2 regions of the Clostridium thermobutyricum genome follow, and region 2 is predicted to be linked to the other one. Evidence: a T-box and tRNA genes for the amino acid it is inferred to sense, from the RefSeq annotation. Region 2 holds a T-box; the other holds one or more tRNA genes.
What was found. A T-box is a leader RNA that pairs with one kind of tRNA and senses whether it is charged. The one in region 2 lies ahead of tyrS (tyrosine--tRNA ligase), so its partner is inferred to be a tRNA-Tyr.

Region 1 (7,900 bases), 1.7 Mb from region 2:
AAGATGTTTTTGTTAAAGAAGGAGCAGCAAGACTTGAAGCTGGTTCTTTAGCAGGTTCAATCTTAACACTAGATAAAGCAGTAAGAAATGTTTATAAAAATTCAGATTATCCATTATATGAAGTAGTTAAAATGGCTACTTATAACGGAGCTAGACACTGTAAAGTTGAAGATAAAAAAGGACAAATAAAAGAAGGATTAGACGCAGATTTAATTTTATTTGATGAAGACATAAATGTAAAAAAAGTAATAATAAACGGAAAAATTATACACGAAGTTTAAAAAAGAGGATGTACTACATCCTCTTTGTTATTTAAATAACATTACTAATCCTAATATTATAGCTAATAATATAATAGCAATTCCTATAACTTTATAATCATTATATTTATTATCTTTTTCTAATTGATAATCATACTTATCTTGATTACCTTCTTCTAATTCATATTCTATTGGCTCTTTATCTTTTTCTTCTGAAGTTTCTTTAACTTTAGAATCATTTTCATTAATCTCAGTTTCTTTTTCTATTAACTCTTCTTCAATGTATTCATTTTTTTCTTCTACTTCTTTTAATTCTCCACCATAAACTTCATCAACTTCTATATTTTTTATTTCTACATCTTTAACCTTTTCTAATTCAACTTTGTCCTTTATATCATCTCGTAATTTTTCCTCTTCAGTATTTATATTTTCTTCTTTAAAATCTAATTCGCAAAATGGACATGAGTCCAAATCATCTTCTATTAAGTTTTTACACCTCTTACATAACATAAGCTTTCCTCCTAGATAATTATATGGAAATCTAATATATTATATTTAAAAGCTATACCTATTGCTACATAAAAAAAACTATAAAAGCTTTTAAATGTGCTTTTATAGTCTTAAAATTAATAATTAAAAAAGAAAATTCCTACTCCAGTTAATCCAACATGACTTCCTAAAACACTTCCTATTTTATTTATCATAAATTCTTTTTCTCCAAACCTTTGTGTTATACCTTTCTTAATATCATCAACAATAGATAAATCTTCAGCATAACTAATCCCTATTAAATTATTATTTTTTATCCCTCTCTCTTCTAAAATATCTAAGATATAATTTATAGTTTTCTTTTTTCCTCTTATAGATTTTACAACATTTACTTCTCCATCTTTAAGATCTAAAACTGGTTTTATATCTAACATAGTTCCAACAAATCCTTTTGTTTTTCCTATTCTTCCACCTTTAACAAGCCAATTTAAATCACCTAAAGTAAGGATATGTTCTATATGAGTTATTTTTTCATTTAATCTCTCTAATATTTCAAAAAATCCTAAATTTTCTTTGTTCATTTTTATACATTCTAAAACTAAAAGCCCTATAGCCGTAGAACCTGATTTAGTGTCTATTATTTCCATATTAATACTTTTATATTTCTCTTTAAATTCATTTAATATACTTTTTCCTAAATCATGAGTTCCTGAAAGCTTACTTGAAAATGCAAGATAAATAAAATCTTCTCCATTTTCACACATCTCCTCAAAAACTTCATAAAAACTTACTGGTGATACTTGAGAAGTTTTAGGAACAACTCCCTTTCTCATATATTCATATACTTCTTCTAATTCTATAGTAACTCTATCATAATATTCTTTATCTTCAATTAGAACTTTAAGTGGTAAAACTTTAATATCATATTGTTCTATAATTTCTATTGGTAAATCGCATGTACTATCTACTATTATCCTCATAATAATTCCCCTTTTTCTAATCTCCTTTTTCCATTATATAACATTTAATTATATTTATATATCTAAATTTTTATAATTTCTGTAATAATTAAATAAATTTATCTTTACTTAATTATTATATTCATTGTAAATTTATTTAATTATTTAAGGATTATATTCCCAAGTTCTTATTTGAAGCAAATATACATTTTATTTATAAAAAAGACTCTTTCATTTTAGAAAAAGTCTTTTTTACAAAAATAAAAGGAGTTGAATAAATCAACTCCTTTTATAATTATTTCATTAATGCTTTTATTTCTTCTACTTTTGATAATTCTTCCCATGGAAGTTTAACATCAGTTCTACCAAAGTGTCCGTAAGCAGCAGTTTGTTTGTAGATTGGTCTTCTTAAGTCTAAGTCTCTTATTATAGCACCTGGTCTTAAGTCAAATACTTTTTCTACTATTGAAACGATTTGTTCATCTGATATTTTACCAGTTTTGAATGTTTCAACTCCGATTGAAACTGGTTTAGCAACACCTATAGCATAAGCTAATTGTATTTCTAATTTATCTGCAACACCAGCAGCAACTAAGTTTTTAGCAACCCATCTTGCAGCGTAAGCAGCTGATCTATCAACTTTAGTTGAGTCTTTTCCTGAGAAAGCTCCACCACCGTGTCTTCCCATTCCACCGTAAGTATCAACTATGATTTTTCTTCCTGTTAATCCACTATCTCCTTGTGGTCCACCAACAACAAATCTTCCAGTTGGGTTTATGAAGTATTTAGTTTCTGCATCTAATAATTCTGATGGAATTACAGCATTTATTACATGTTCTCTTATGTCAGTTTGAATTTGTTCTAAAGTTACTTTGTCACTGTGTTGAGTTGAAATAACTATAGTATCAATTCTTACAGGTTTTTCATCTTCATATTCAACAGTAACTTGAGTTTTACCATCTGGTCTTAAGTATGAAAGAGTTCCATTTTTTCTTACTTCAGTAAGTCTTCTTGAAAGTCTGTGAGCCATAGCGATTGGAGTTGGCATATATTCTTCAGTTTCGTTTGTAGCGAATCCGAACATCATTCCTTGGTCTCCAGCACCTACTGCTTCAACTTCATCTTTTTGACCTTCTTTTGATTCAAGAGCTTCATCAACTCCCATAGCGATATCAGCACTTTGTTCATCTATTGTAGTCATAACTGCACAAGTATCACAGTCAAATCCATATTTAGCTCTATCATATCCAATTTCTCTTATTGTTTCTCTTACAACCTTTGGAATATCAACGTAACAGTTAGTTGTTATTTCTCCCATTACCATTACCATTCCAGTAGTTACAGCTGTTTCGCAAGCAACTCTTGCGTTAGGATCTTTTGCTAAAATTGAATCTAATACTGAATCTGAAATTTGGTCACAGATTTTATCTGGATGCCCTTCAGTAACTGATTCTGATGTGAATAATCTTCTCATATCATTATTCTCCTTTCAAATCTATAAAAATTTTTTTATAATAAAAAAACTCTTCGATAAGAAGAGAACTAGTTGCCTATTCTTCTCATCTTGTAGATAAAATCTACAGGAATTAGCACCACACATATTAATTAAAATTAATTACTGTAGGTTGCTGGGTTTCACAGGGCCATTTCCCTCCACCTCTCTTGATAAGAGTTTAGTTATTTAATTTGCTTTATTTTCTTTGAAAATTGTAACACACTAAAATATAATAAGTCAACACATTATATATTTAATAAAATTTTATTTGAAAATATGAATTTTTTCTTAAGCAAGATAAACATAGAATATATCTTAGTAGTCAGTTTTTAACATTTATTTCATTTATATATTTTTAATGTTTTTAATATTTTCTCTTTAATATACAGTTTGTAATTTCTTAAATTTATTCACTATATCTATTATTATTACTATAATAATATTATTACATTTATTTAAAAATTCTAATAAAAAAAACGCTAAGATATTTCTTAGCGTTTGGTGGTGGGAGAAGGATTCGAACCTTCGAAGCAAGTTGCAACAGATTTACAGTCTGCCCCCTTTGGCCACTCGGGAACCCCACCTTATTTGGAGCTGGCAATAGGAATCGAACCTACAACCTGCTGATTACAAGTCAGCTGCTCTACCGTTGAGCCATGCCAGCGCACGTTTTCATTTTATTTTTAATGGTGGTCACAACAGGGATCGAACCTGTGACCCCCTGCTTGTAAGGCAGGTGCTCTCCCAGCTGAGCTATGCGACCTTAATTAAATGGTGGTGGGAGAAGGATTCGAACCTTCGAAGCAAGTTGCAACAGATTTACAGTCTGCCCCCTTTGGCCACTCGGGAACCCCACCAAAATTTATTTAATTTACGGAAGACCAACGTCCAACCGACAATAGTTAGTATATATTCATAAAGGATTATTTTCAACCTTTAAATTAGGCTATTTAACAAAATTATCATTATTTTTCTATGTTTTTCTCCAATTACTTAACTTTTATACTTATATGTGATTTATTTCCCTTATTTATATTTGCCAATGATTTCAAAAAATAACTTGCTATCCTCTAATAACAATCTTTCGCTTATTAAAGCTTTAACACTGTTTAAATCTCCACTTAATATTCCTTCTTCTATTTTCATCAAATCTATTGTAGATAATCCACTCAATAATTTATCTACATTTTTTTTATCTTCAATAGACATATTTTCATTTATCTTTTTTACAATCAATTTGTTATTTTCTTTTTCTTCTAATTTCTTAGCTCTTTCCTCTTCTGCTTTTTTGGACTCCTCTTCAATCTTTTTAGCTTTTTCTTTTTTTAAATCTTTTTCTATTTTATCTTGTTCTTTTTTAGAGTCATCTAATTCTTTTCCTACATTTGTATTATCTTTCATATTATTATCAGTTTCAATAACATTTGAAGTGTTTATTGCTTGATTATTTTTTTCAGTTGGTTGCCACCAAACTAAAAAATACATAGTTAAACTCGTCATTATAAAAATCATAAAAACTAATATCTTCTTCATTATTATATCACCTCTTATTTGAATTAATGTCCACTTTAAAGAATTTTATTCAAACATAAGCTTTTTCGTATATATACAAACTCTAGTGAATATATTATCTAGGGGGTGAAATCTTTGAAAAAAATAATTCCTTTTAATTATCCAACTGCTACTAATTTAATTGGTGAATATTTAAAAGAACATATAAAAGAAAATCTCGTTATAGTATGTATTGGAACTGACAAATTTATAGGTGATGCTTTAGGTCCTATAGTTGGAAGTATTCTTAAATTCAACAATTTCCCTTATCCAGTATATGGAACTTTACATGAACCAATACATGCCCTAAATTTAAATAAATTTCTTTCCTCAATAAATGAAAAACATCAAAGCTCTTACATAATAGCAATTGATGCATGCTTGGGTACTAATGTTGGTGATATATGTATTAGAGATCATCCAATTTATCCGGGAAAAGGTGTTGGCAAAATTTTAAAAGAAGTAGGAGATATATCTATAGTAGGTATAGTTTCTAAAGGTGATTCTAATAATTTTTTAACTTCTAATTCTATTAGACTTTCATTTATATATGATTTAGCTTGTATAATTGCTAAAGGAATTCTAAACGCATACAATTATAATCTTTCCGATATTTTAATAAAAGAATTATACTCAGATGATATATAATAATTAACATTTATATTGGTGTTATATAGTAATTAAATTTTATACTATTTAATTACTATACGCCTTATAAAAATTACTAAATGTCTAGTATAATGAATGATATTTTTCAAATAATATTATTAATAATTTAACCTAAATAATATTTCATAACCTATTTATATTTATTAATTTTAAATCAATATAAATACCTTTAATAAATTTAATCTATAAACTATGTCCTAAATAGTATTTTTATATTAAAAGATATTATAAATTTTATTTCTTCTTAATTTTTAATAAAAAAATAAGTGCTAAAAAGCACTTATTAATCAATTAATATAACTTCTCCATTATTTACTGAAGTATCTAATTTATCTATGTATCCTAAAACCATTCCGGTTCCTTCAGCAACAGCCTCAACGGAGTTTTCTGCTATTTTAACTTCTAATCCAGTTTCTTTTTGAATTAGTTTATCTAAACCATGTATTAAAGAACCACCACCAGTCATTAAAATTCCTTGCTCTATTATATCAGCAACTATTTCTGGTGGAGTTTTTTCTAATACTCCTTTGACTCCTTCAATTATAAGGTTTATTGGCTCTTTTAAAGATTCTCTTATTTCAGCCGAAGTTACAGATAAGTTATCTGGAAGTCCTGTTAACATATTTCTTCCTCTAACAACTGCTTTTGAATCATTATCATCTTCATATACTGATCCAATAGAAATCTTTAACTCTTCAGCAGTTTTCTCACCAATCATCAATTTATATTTATTTCTTATATATCTAATGATTGCCTCATCAAATTTATCTCCAGCAGACTTTATTGATGTTCTTATAACAATCCCTCCTAAGGAAATAACAGCTATATCGCATGTACCACCACCAATATCAACTATCATGCAACCATTTGGTTTTGTTATATCTAATCCAGCACCTATTGCCGCTGCTAAAGGTTCTTCTATAAGATGTACTTCTTTTGCACCTGAATTTCTTGCAGCATCTATAACAGCTCTCTTTTCTACTTCTGTTGCCATAGATGGTATACAAATCATAACTTTAGGTGTTGTAATTTTTTTATTGCCACAAACTTTATTTATAAGTTCTTGTAACATTTTTTCTGTAACATCATAATCAGATATAACTCCATCTTTTAATGGTCTAACTGCAACTATATTCCCTGGAGTTCTTCCTATCATTTTTCTAGCTTCTTCTCCAACTGCCAATACTTTACCAGTATTTTTGTTCATAGCAACTACAGAGGGCTCTTTTAATACTATTCCTTTGCCCTTCATATATACTAGAACAGTAGCAGTTCCTAAATCTATTCCTAGATCATTACCTCTATTCCATTTCCAAAACCACATCACTATTCCACCCTTTTCTTTTTTTTGAAAAAATTCTATTTTTTTCTACTTATACTTTAAATTATATATGGAATAGCTTATTCTTTCAACATTATTCAGCAGTTTTATACTTCATTTTAGTAGCTTTTCCACCTCTTATATGTCGTTCTGATTTATTAATTTCTAAAACAGTATGAGTTTGTTCAGCTATTGCAGGGTTTATCTTTGGTAGTCTTTCTGTCATATCCTTATGGATTGTACTTTTACTAACCCCAAAAACTTTTGCAGTTTTTCTTATTGTTGCTTTTGAATCAATTATATATTGTGCAACTTCTAATACCCTTTCTTCAATATAGTCTTTCATTTTGTACCTCCTTAGAGAATTCATCATTGTTATTAGTATTTTTATTAATCAGCCATTTTATTCAAATGACTGATTAATTTGATAACTTACTTTTTAAATGAAAAGTATTTTCCTGGATCAATTTCTTTATATTCTTTATCTTTAAGTTCATACATTCTTATGTGTAAAAATTCACATTTTAATGAAGCACCTAAACTTTGAGCTGTTTTACCAACTTTTCCTATAACTTGACCTTTTGTTACGTTATCACCTTTTTTTACTTTTAAGTTTGTATCTAAGTTACAGTATTCTGTTTTAACTCCATTTGTATGCTTAATTACTACAGTAGTCCCAAACATTACGTCATTATTTTTAACTTCATCAACTACTCCAGCTTCACCAGCTTTTACTTCTGTACCAATTTTTGCAGCAACAGAAATACCACCATACATTTCACTTCTCATTTTGTCTCCTGAGATTATCGCATCATCATAACCTTTGACAATCTTACCTTCAACAGGATTTATAAAAGAAAGTTTTGGTGTACTTACTGGTTTAGTAGAATCTGCTTTTTCCTTTTCAACTCTTTCTGAGTTCTCCATAGCTTGTGAGTTTGCTATATCATTTGGAACATCTAAGCTAACTTCTTTTTCTACTGGTTCTTTAGCCTCATTTCCTTTATCTGCATTTACACCTTTTAAAGCCACTATTCCTGAAATAAGAATTACACATATACCAGTAAATATAGCTATGTATAAGCCTTCTTTTTTACTGATTGAGCTATTTCTAAAGAATCCTTTTATTTTATTAGTTATTTCTTTGATTTTTTGT
Region 2 (7,900 bases):
GCAAGAAATATTAAATCATTACCACTTGCTATGAAAGAAGTTGCTCCTGAATTAGTAGAAGGAAAAGATGAATGGCAACTTTTAAATATGTCAGTTAAAGAAATATTAGATTTAGTTGAAAAAGTGCCTGATAAGCTTGATGAATTAAAAGAACATTCAGCAAGAGAAGGTGTTGAAAAAATAGCTAAATTAGGTAAATGGATAATTCCACAAACTAAACATTATTCATGGCTTAAAGCAGCTGATATTATTGGAGTTGGTCTTGAAAATGTAGAAGCTATAGAAGTAAATGAAAAATTCAGAATGGATACTGAGCTTCTAGAAAAGAAAATAAGAGAATTTGCAGCACAAAAAATTCCTGTATTTGGAGTTGTAGGAGTTGTTGGTTCAACAGAAGAAGGTGCTGTTGATGATATTCACAAAATAATTGAAGTTAGAGATAGACTTGCAAAAGAAGGAATTCATTTCTATGTACATATAGATGCTGCTTATGGAGGATATGCAAGATCAATATTCTTAGATGAAGACTTTAGTTTTATTCCAAAAGATAAACTTAAAGAAAAATATAAAGAGCATGGAGTTATTTTAGATCCAAATACAAAATGGCCTGAAGATGACACTTATGAAGCATTTAAAGCTATAAGTGAAGCAGATACAGTTACTATTGACCCTCATAAGATGGGATATATTCCATATTCAGCAGGTGGAATAGTAATTAAAGATAAGAGAATGAGAGATTCAATTTCTTATTTTGCAACATATGTATTTGAAAAAGGAATGGATATTCCAGCATTACTTGGGGCATTTATGCTTGAAGGGTCAAAAGCTGGAGCAACAGCAGCTGGAGTTTGGGCAGCACATAGAACTTTACCACTTAATATTACAGGATATGGTAGACTTATAGGAGCTTCTATTGAAGGAGCAATGAATCTATATGAATATTTAAGTGATAAGAAGTTTGTTGTTGATGGAAAAGAAATAATATTACATACTCTTATAAGACCAGACTTTAATATGGTGGATTTTGCATTTAATGAAGTAGGCAATACAGACTTAGAAAAAATGAATCAATTAAACCATGATTTCTATGAAGAAGCATCATATGTTAGAGGTGGATTATATAGCAATGATTTTATTACTTCTCATACAGATTTTGCTGTTCCAGATTATGGTGACAGTCCATTTGGATATGTTAATAATATAGGAATTTCAAGAGAAGAGTGGGATAAAGTACAAAAAGTAACAGTGCTAAGAGCTTGTGTACTTTCACCTTTCTTAAATGATAAAAAAGTATTTGCAGAGTACATGGAAAAAATAGAAAAAGCAATTCAAGATAAATTACAAAAGATATATAATGACAAAAAAATAAATAAATAAAATAAAAAGGTATCAAGATTTTCTTGATACCTTTTTATACTATATTCATTATTATAGGTATTGTTATAATAGAAAAAATAGTTGTAATAAAAACACATTGAGCAGCAAATTCAGGCTTTACTTTAAAGCTACTTGCAAAAACTGAACATACAACTGCAACAGGTAATGCTTCTAATAATACACATATACTTCTTATAAATGGTGTTGCACCCAAAATTGTGGTTAAAAAGAAAATTAGTATTGGTATTAATATAAGTTTTGTAAAACTTATATAATATAGAAGCTTTTCTTTAAACATTTCCTTTAAATTTATAGAACTTAACATAGCTCCAACAATTATCATTGATAGTGGAGTAGTCATATTTCCTATGTAACTAAGAGTTGATTGTATAGGTGAAGGAAGTTCTAAATTGAAAATGATAAGAACAATTCCTAGTAAAGTAGCAATAATACCTGGACTAAAAACTATGTTTTTAATAATTTTTAATTTATTATTTTCTTCTTTATTAAATAGTATTATTCCAATACTAAATAGGAATATACAATAAGGTATTCCATAAATTGCAGTATAAAAAACACCTAATTTTCCATAAAGTCCAGCCATTATAGGATAACCCATAAAACCAGAGTTTGAAAATAAATTAGAGAATACACAAATTGCTTTATTTTCTTTAGATAATTTTAATGCTAAAAGTTTACTTAATACATAAAGGAAAATGTGTATTATAGTTGAAAAAATAAATATTAATATTGCATTATGAATAACTGAATGTGTTATTTTATAATTAAATGAAGATAGTATTAAAAAGGGAAGTGAAACTTTAATTAAAAAGTTTGACATAGATCCAATGCTTTCTTCAGAAATTATATTTTTTTTTCTAATAAAAATTCCTACAAGCATAATTAAAAATAATATAAAAACTTCTTTTATAATAGTAAAATTCAATATAAATCACCTCTTTTACTTATACAATTATATATGGAAGATATGAATTAACTTTAAATAAATAAAAAAACCTATCTAATTTAATAGATAGGTTTTAATCCGTATATTTGTAGTAGTATAGATTATAATTTTAAAAGTTATTATATTAATTAACAAGATTTCTAATTTGGTTGATTAAATTTGTTTTGGTTGATTAATTTTAATTTGGTTGATTAATTTTAATTTGGTTGATTAATTTATTTTAATTATTTTATAACAACTTTTGTAAATCCTTTTTTACCTTTTTTGATCATTGCAAATCCTTCTGCAAAATGTTCTTTATTTAAAGTAGCTGAAATATCAGTAACTTTTTCATTGTTTAATGATAAACCGTTTTGTTGTAGTAATCTTCTAGCTTCTGATTTTGAAGGAAGAACTTTAAATTCTACTAATAAGTCTATTAAGCTAGTTCCAAGTTTATCTTCTGAAAGTTCAATAGTTGGAACATTTTCTAAATCAACTCCACCATTGAATAGAGCTTCAGCAGCTTTAGCAGCTTTTTGTGCTTCTTCTTCACCGTGAACTAATTTGGTAACTTCAAATGCTAATCTTTGTTTAGCTTTATTTATTTCTGCACCTTCAACATCACATAATGATCTGATTTCATCCATTTCAACGAATGTTAATAATTTTAAGCATTTTTCAACGTCAGCATCATCGATGTTTCTCCAGTATTGGAAGAATTCAAAAGGAGATACTTTTTCAGGGTCAAGCCATAAAGCTCCGCCAACTGTTTTACCCATTTTTTCACCTTCGCTGTTTGTTAAAAGACTACAAGTCATAGCGTATACGCTCTTAGATTTTTTCTTTCTAACTAAGTCAACACCAGCAATCATATTTGACCATTGGTCGTCTCCACCTAATTCCATTTTACATCCGAACTTTTCATTTAAAACTAAGAAATCGTAAGCTTGCATTAACATGTAGTTAAATTCTAAGAATGATAAACCTCTATCAGCTTCAAATCTTCTTTTAAAACATTCAGCAGCTAACATTTTGTTTACTGTAAAATGTCCACCAACTTCTCTTAAGAAATCAATGTAGTTTAATCCTCTAAGCCAATCAGCATTATTTACTAATATTGCTTTATCATCTGAGAAATCAATAAATCTTGACATTTGTGATTTTATTGATTCAACATTGTGATGAATTTGTTCATCAGTAAGCATTTTTCTCATGTCAGTTTTTCCACTTGGATCTCCGATAGTAACAGTACCACCACCTATTAATACAATAGGTCTATGACCAGCTCTTTGCATATGAGCCATAAACATTAATGCTATGAAATGACCAACATGTAAGCTATCAGCAGTTGGATCAAATCCAATGTAGAATGTTATTTTCTCTTTACCTAATAATTCTCTAGTTTCATTTTCATGTGTGAATTGTTTAATGTATCCACGTTCTTTTAGTGTGTCTAATACGTTTTCCATAATTTTTCCTCCATTATAATTTAAATAAAATTTTAATTTTAGTCCTATCTTATTGAATATAGTTGACCTTGTTTAAATAAAGAAATATAATAGAGTTATATAAAAATGTTATTAAATTTCTTCATTTAGAATTAGTATTTGCAATGTTGTAGGAATTCTTGCAAATATTTTTCTATACTAGGTTGGGTGATTTGATTTATATACAAATATTAAGGACTAATTTAAGCAAAATCTTAATGAAGAAAATATATTCAACTAACCTGAGTGAGAAAGATGTTATTCACGAATAATTTCCGAGGTTATTCCTGAATGATTAGTTTTATTTGAAAGGTCTTCAAAAAGTTATTTTTGTAGGCTTTTTTGCTTTACACCCAACCATGTATAAAATTTAATTAAATGAGTAAGATTTACAAAAAATAATTATAATAAGAGTTTTTGCGTATAAAAAAAACTCATCCTATAACAAAGGACGAGATTATATCACGCGGTACCACCTTAATTTATTACATAAAATTTATATGTAACCTTAATAGCTTTAACGAAGCTTATCCGATAACACCTACTAATTAAAAATTAACGTTCAATGCATGACTCCAAGACGTATTCAAAGTAAATGTCCTTGCGCCTCTCATCAACCGGCAACTTTCTGTTAAGCTTAGATACTTCTACTTGCTCTTATCATTGTCTTTATTAATTATCTTTTGCAACTGCAGCAATTGTACTGCATGTGCTTATTATATATCTGAAAAAAATAATAGTCAATACTAAAAATTTTGAATGTATATTAATAAATTTAAAACATCAAAAAAGAAAAATACTCCTAAAATATTACAAATACAGGGTTTCCAAAGAGTTTTCTTAAATTTATTATTTCTTAATAAAAAGGTTCATAGAGAATAAAAATTAATAAAAAAAAGAATACTAAATAATATATTTTTAAATATATGAGTATAAAAATAAAAATATTTTTAGTTAAAATAAATTAAAACTTAAAATATAATAAATAATTTATTTGCTTTAAAAATAAATATATTTTTATTCGATTATGGAAAAGAGGTATGATAATGAAATTTTTAAGAGTTCTATTAATATTTGTTCCAATAAGTATAATAGCTAAGTTTTTTAATTTTAATGAAACTGTAATATTTATTTTAGCAGCTTTGGCAATAATTCCATTAGCTGGACTTATGGGAGAGGCTACAGAAGCTATTTCAATTTATACGGGACCAAAATTAGGAGGATTTATAAATGCAACTTTTGGAAATGCTACAGAACTTATAATATCATTTTTTGCACTTAAAAAAGGATTATTTGAAGTTGTAAAATCTTCTATAGCAGGTTCAGTTATAGGAAATGTGTTACTTGTGTTAGGTCTTAGTATTCTCGCTGGTGGAATAAAACATAAAACTCAAAAGTTTAATAAAAATATTATTGAAGTTAGCTCCAGTATGTTGTTATTTTCTGTAATTGGATTAACAATTCCTGCAATATTCACACATACTATGGATATAAATCTTTTAAATACAAAGTATGAAGGATTAAGTATTTTAGTTGGAATAATAATGATTGTAATATACATATTAAGTTTGATTTTTTCATTTTTTACACATAAAGATATATATGCGATAGAAGAAATTGGAGGTAATTCTAATCATAAAGTAGAAAAAGGATGGAGCATGTGGAAAGCTATTTTTGTTTTACTTTTAGCCACAATTGTTATTGCAGTAGAATCTGAAATTTTAGTAGGTGCTGTAGAACCTATGACGCATGCTTTAGGTCTTAGTGAATTCTTTGTAGGAATAATAATAATTCCTATAATAGGTAATGCAGCAGAACATAGTACAGCAGTTATTATGGCAATAAAAAATAAAATGGATGTTGCATTAGAAATTGCAATAGGATCAAGTTTACAAATAGTACTTTTTGTTGCACCAATTTTAATATTTTTAAGTCTACTATTTTCTCCTATGAGTATAATATTTAATGAATTTGAATTAGTGGCACTTATAGCATCAGTTTTTATAGCTAATAGAGTAGCAAATGATGGAGAATCAAATTGGCTTGAAGGAGTGCAACTTTTAGCAGTATATATAATAGTTTCAGCGGCATTTTTTATAGTTTAATAAGATAAATAAAGGAATTATATAAAAAGTTAATACTTTTTTATATAATTCCTTTTTGCTATACTTTTTATAAAAGATTAAAGAAAGTGACGTGATTAAATGGAAAAATTATATTATGTTGATGGCTATATAAAAGATTTTTTTGCAGAAGTGACGGGTGTAGAAAAAAAAGAAGATAAATATCATATAACATTAGATAAGACAGCATTTTTCCCAGGTGGAGGAGGGCAACCACATGATATAGGAACTATAGTAGGTGTTGAAGTATTAGAAGTATATGAAAAAGATGGAGAGATATATCACGTAGTAGAAAAAGAAATATTAAAAAAACATAGATTAAAATGTGAAATTAATTGGGATAGAAGATTTGATTATATGCAGCAACACTTAGCTCAGCATCTTTTGTCAGGATGCTTTTTTAAGTTATTTAATCAAAATACTGCTGGAATACATTTAGGAAAAGAGATTAGTACTATAGATATAGTAGGAAAATTAACAGAAGAACAAATAAGAAAAGCAGAAGCTTATGCAAATGAAAATATTTTTAAGAATCTAAAAGTTGAATTTTTATTTCCTGAAAGAAGAGAGTTAAAGAAGCTAGGACTTAGAAGAGATTTACCTAAAACAGATGAAAAAATAAGAGTTGTAAAAATAGAAGATTTGGATATAAATGCGTGTTGTGGAGTTCATCCTAGTAGAACAATAGAACTTCAATGTATAAAGTTAAAGAGAGCTGAAGGGCATAAAGGAAATACTAGAATTGAATATTTAGCAGGAAAAAGAGCTATAAATGATTATATAATCAAAGATAATTTTTCAAAAAAAGTTTGTAATTATTTAAGTTGTAGTGAGGACGAAGTTATAAAAGGAATTGAAAATTTAAAAGAAGATATAAAAAATCTAAAAAATCAAAATAGAGAACTTTTAGAAAAAACAAGTGATTATGAAGTAAAAGAAATTTTAAGTAAATGTGAAGTAATAAATGGGATAAAAGTATTTAAAAAAGTATATGAGAACGGAAATATTAAAAATATAAATAAAGTTATAGAAAAAATATGTTCTATAGAAAAAACACTATCATTAGTTGGGATAACTAATGGAGAGAAGGCAAATCTTATATTTGCATCCTCTAAAGATAGTGATATTGATATGGGAAGTTTATTAAAAGATTCTATAACTCTAATTGATGGGAGAGGTGGAGGAAGTAAGTTTCTAGCTCAAGGTGGAGGAAAGAACAATAATAATATAGAAAATGCCTTAGAATATGCAATTAAAAAAATAAAAAAATAATTAAAAAGGTCTTTAGTTTTACTAAAGACCTTTTTAATTACATTAATATCATTTTTCTATTTTTAAAATAGACTGGCTTCAAAGAAAGTTTTTTGCAAATTTCTAAAGCAATATTAAAGTTTGCGCCAATAGCATCATCAGTATGAGCATCAGATCCTAATGTAACATATTTTCCACCACATTTAGCATAAAGCTCATAAATATCCAAAGTAGATTTATAAACATCTTCTAAATGTAATCTTCTAGTGTTTATTTCTAAAGCTTGTCCGTTTTTAATTAAAATAGGAAAAATTTGTTTTAAATATTCCCCATGTTCAGATACATTTAAATTATTATTTTCATAATTACAATAACGACAAGGATAGTCAATATGACCTAAAGAATCAAAATTATTAAACTCAGTAATATATTTAATAACTGCATTTAAATAATTTTTAAAATAATCTTCTCTATTTAATCCTTTTTTAGAATAAGTTAAATAGATATCTTCATCATCAACAGAATGAACAGAACCTATAATATAATCAAATGGATATTTATTTGTTTTTTCAGTATTTTCTTTTACAATACTTGAACTTAATCCAACTTCAACACCTAGAAGTAAATTATCATTTCTATAGCTTGAGTATTTTTCAAAGAATTTATCTAAATCAACTCTAAATTCATTTTTTATATGATAGTTTAAGTCTAAA

Region 1: it has a tRNA-Tyr gene. The T-box ahead of tyrS (tyrosine--tRNA ligase) is inferred to sense a tRNA for this amino acid. The anticodon was not compared.

Annotation. Positions count from the first base shown of each region.
Region 1 covers NZ_KB850956.1:2,253,515-2,261,414, forward strand. The annotation lists gene nagA (N-acetylglucosamine-6-phosphate deacetylase) at 1-281, shown strand, start outside; gene HMPREF1092_RS10490 (hypothetical protein) at 309-770, opposite strand; gene HMPREF1092_RS10495 (DegV family protein) at 887-1,729, opposite strand; gene metK (methionine adenosyltransferase) at 2,004-3,182, opposite strand; SAM riboswitch class I at 3,265-3,380, opposite strand; tRNA gene HMPREF1092_RS10505 (tRNA-Tyr) at 3,703-3,787, opposite strand; tRNA gene HMPREF1092_RS10510 (tRNA-Thr) at 3,793-3,867, opposite strand; tRNA gene HMPREF1092_RS10515 (tRNA-Val) at 3,891-3,966, opposite strand; tRNA gene HMPREF1092_RS10520 (tRNA-Tyr) at 3,976-4,060, opposite strand; gene HMPREF1092_RS10525 (hypothetical protein) at 4,230-4,736, opposite strand; gene yyaC (spore protease YyaC) at 4,842-5,402, shown strand; gene mreB (rod shape-determining protein MreB) at 5,707-6,747, opposite strand; gene spoIIID (sporulation transcriptional regulator SpoIIID) at 6,839-7,090, opposite strand; gene HMPREF1092_RS10545 (M23 family metallopeptidase) at 7,177-7,900, opposite strand, start outside.
Region 2 covers NZ_KB850956.1:534,305-542,204, forward strand. The annotation lists gene tdc (tyrosine decarboxylase) at 1-1,377, shown strand, start outside; gene HMPREF1092_RS02370 (AEC family transporter) at 1,412-2,323, opposite strand; gene tyrS (tyrosine--tRNA ligase) at 2,569-3,795, opposite strand; T-box leader at 4,258-4,486, opposite strand; gene cax (calcium/proton exchanger) at 4,860-5,918, shown strand; gene HMPREF1092_RS02385 (alanyl-tRNA editing protein) at 6,018-7,208, shown strand; gene HMPREF1092_RS02390 (histidinol-phosphatase HisJ family protein) at 7,246-7,900, opposite strand, start outside.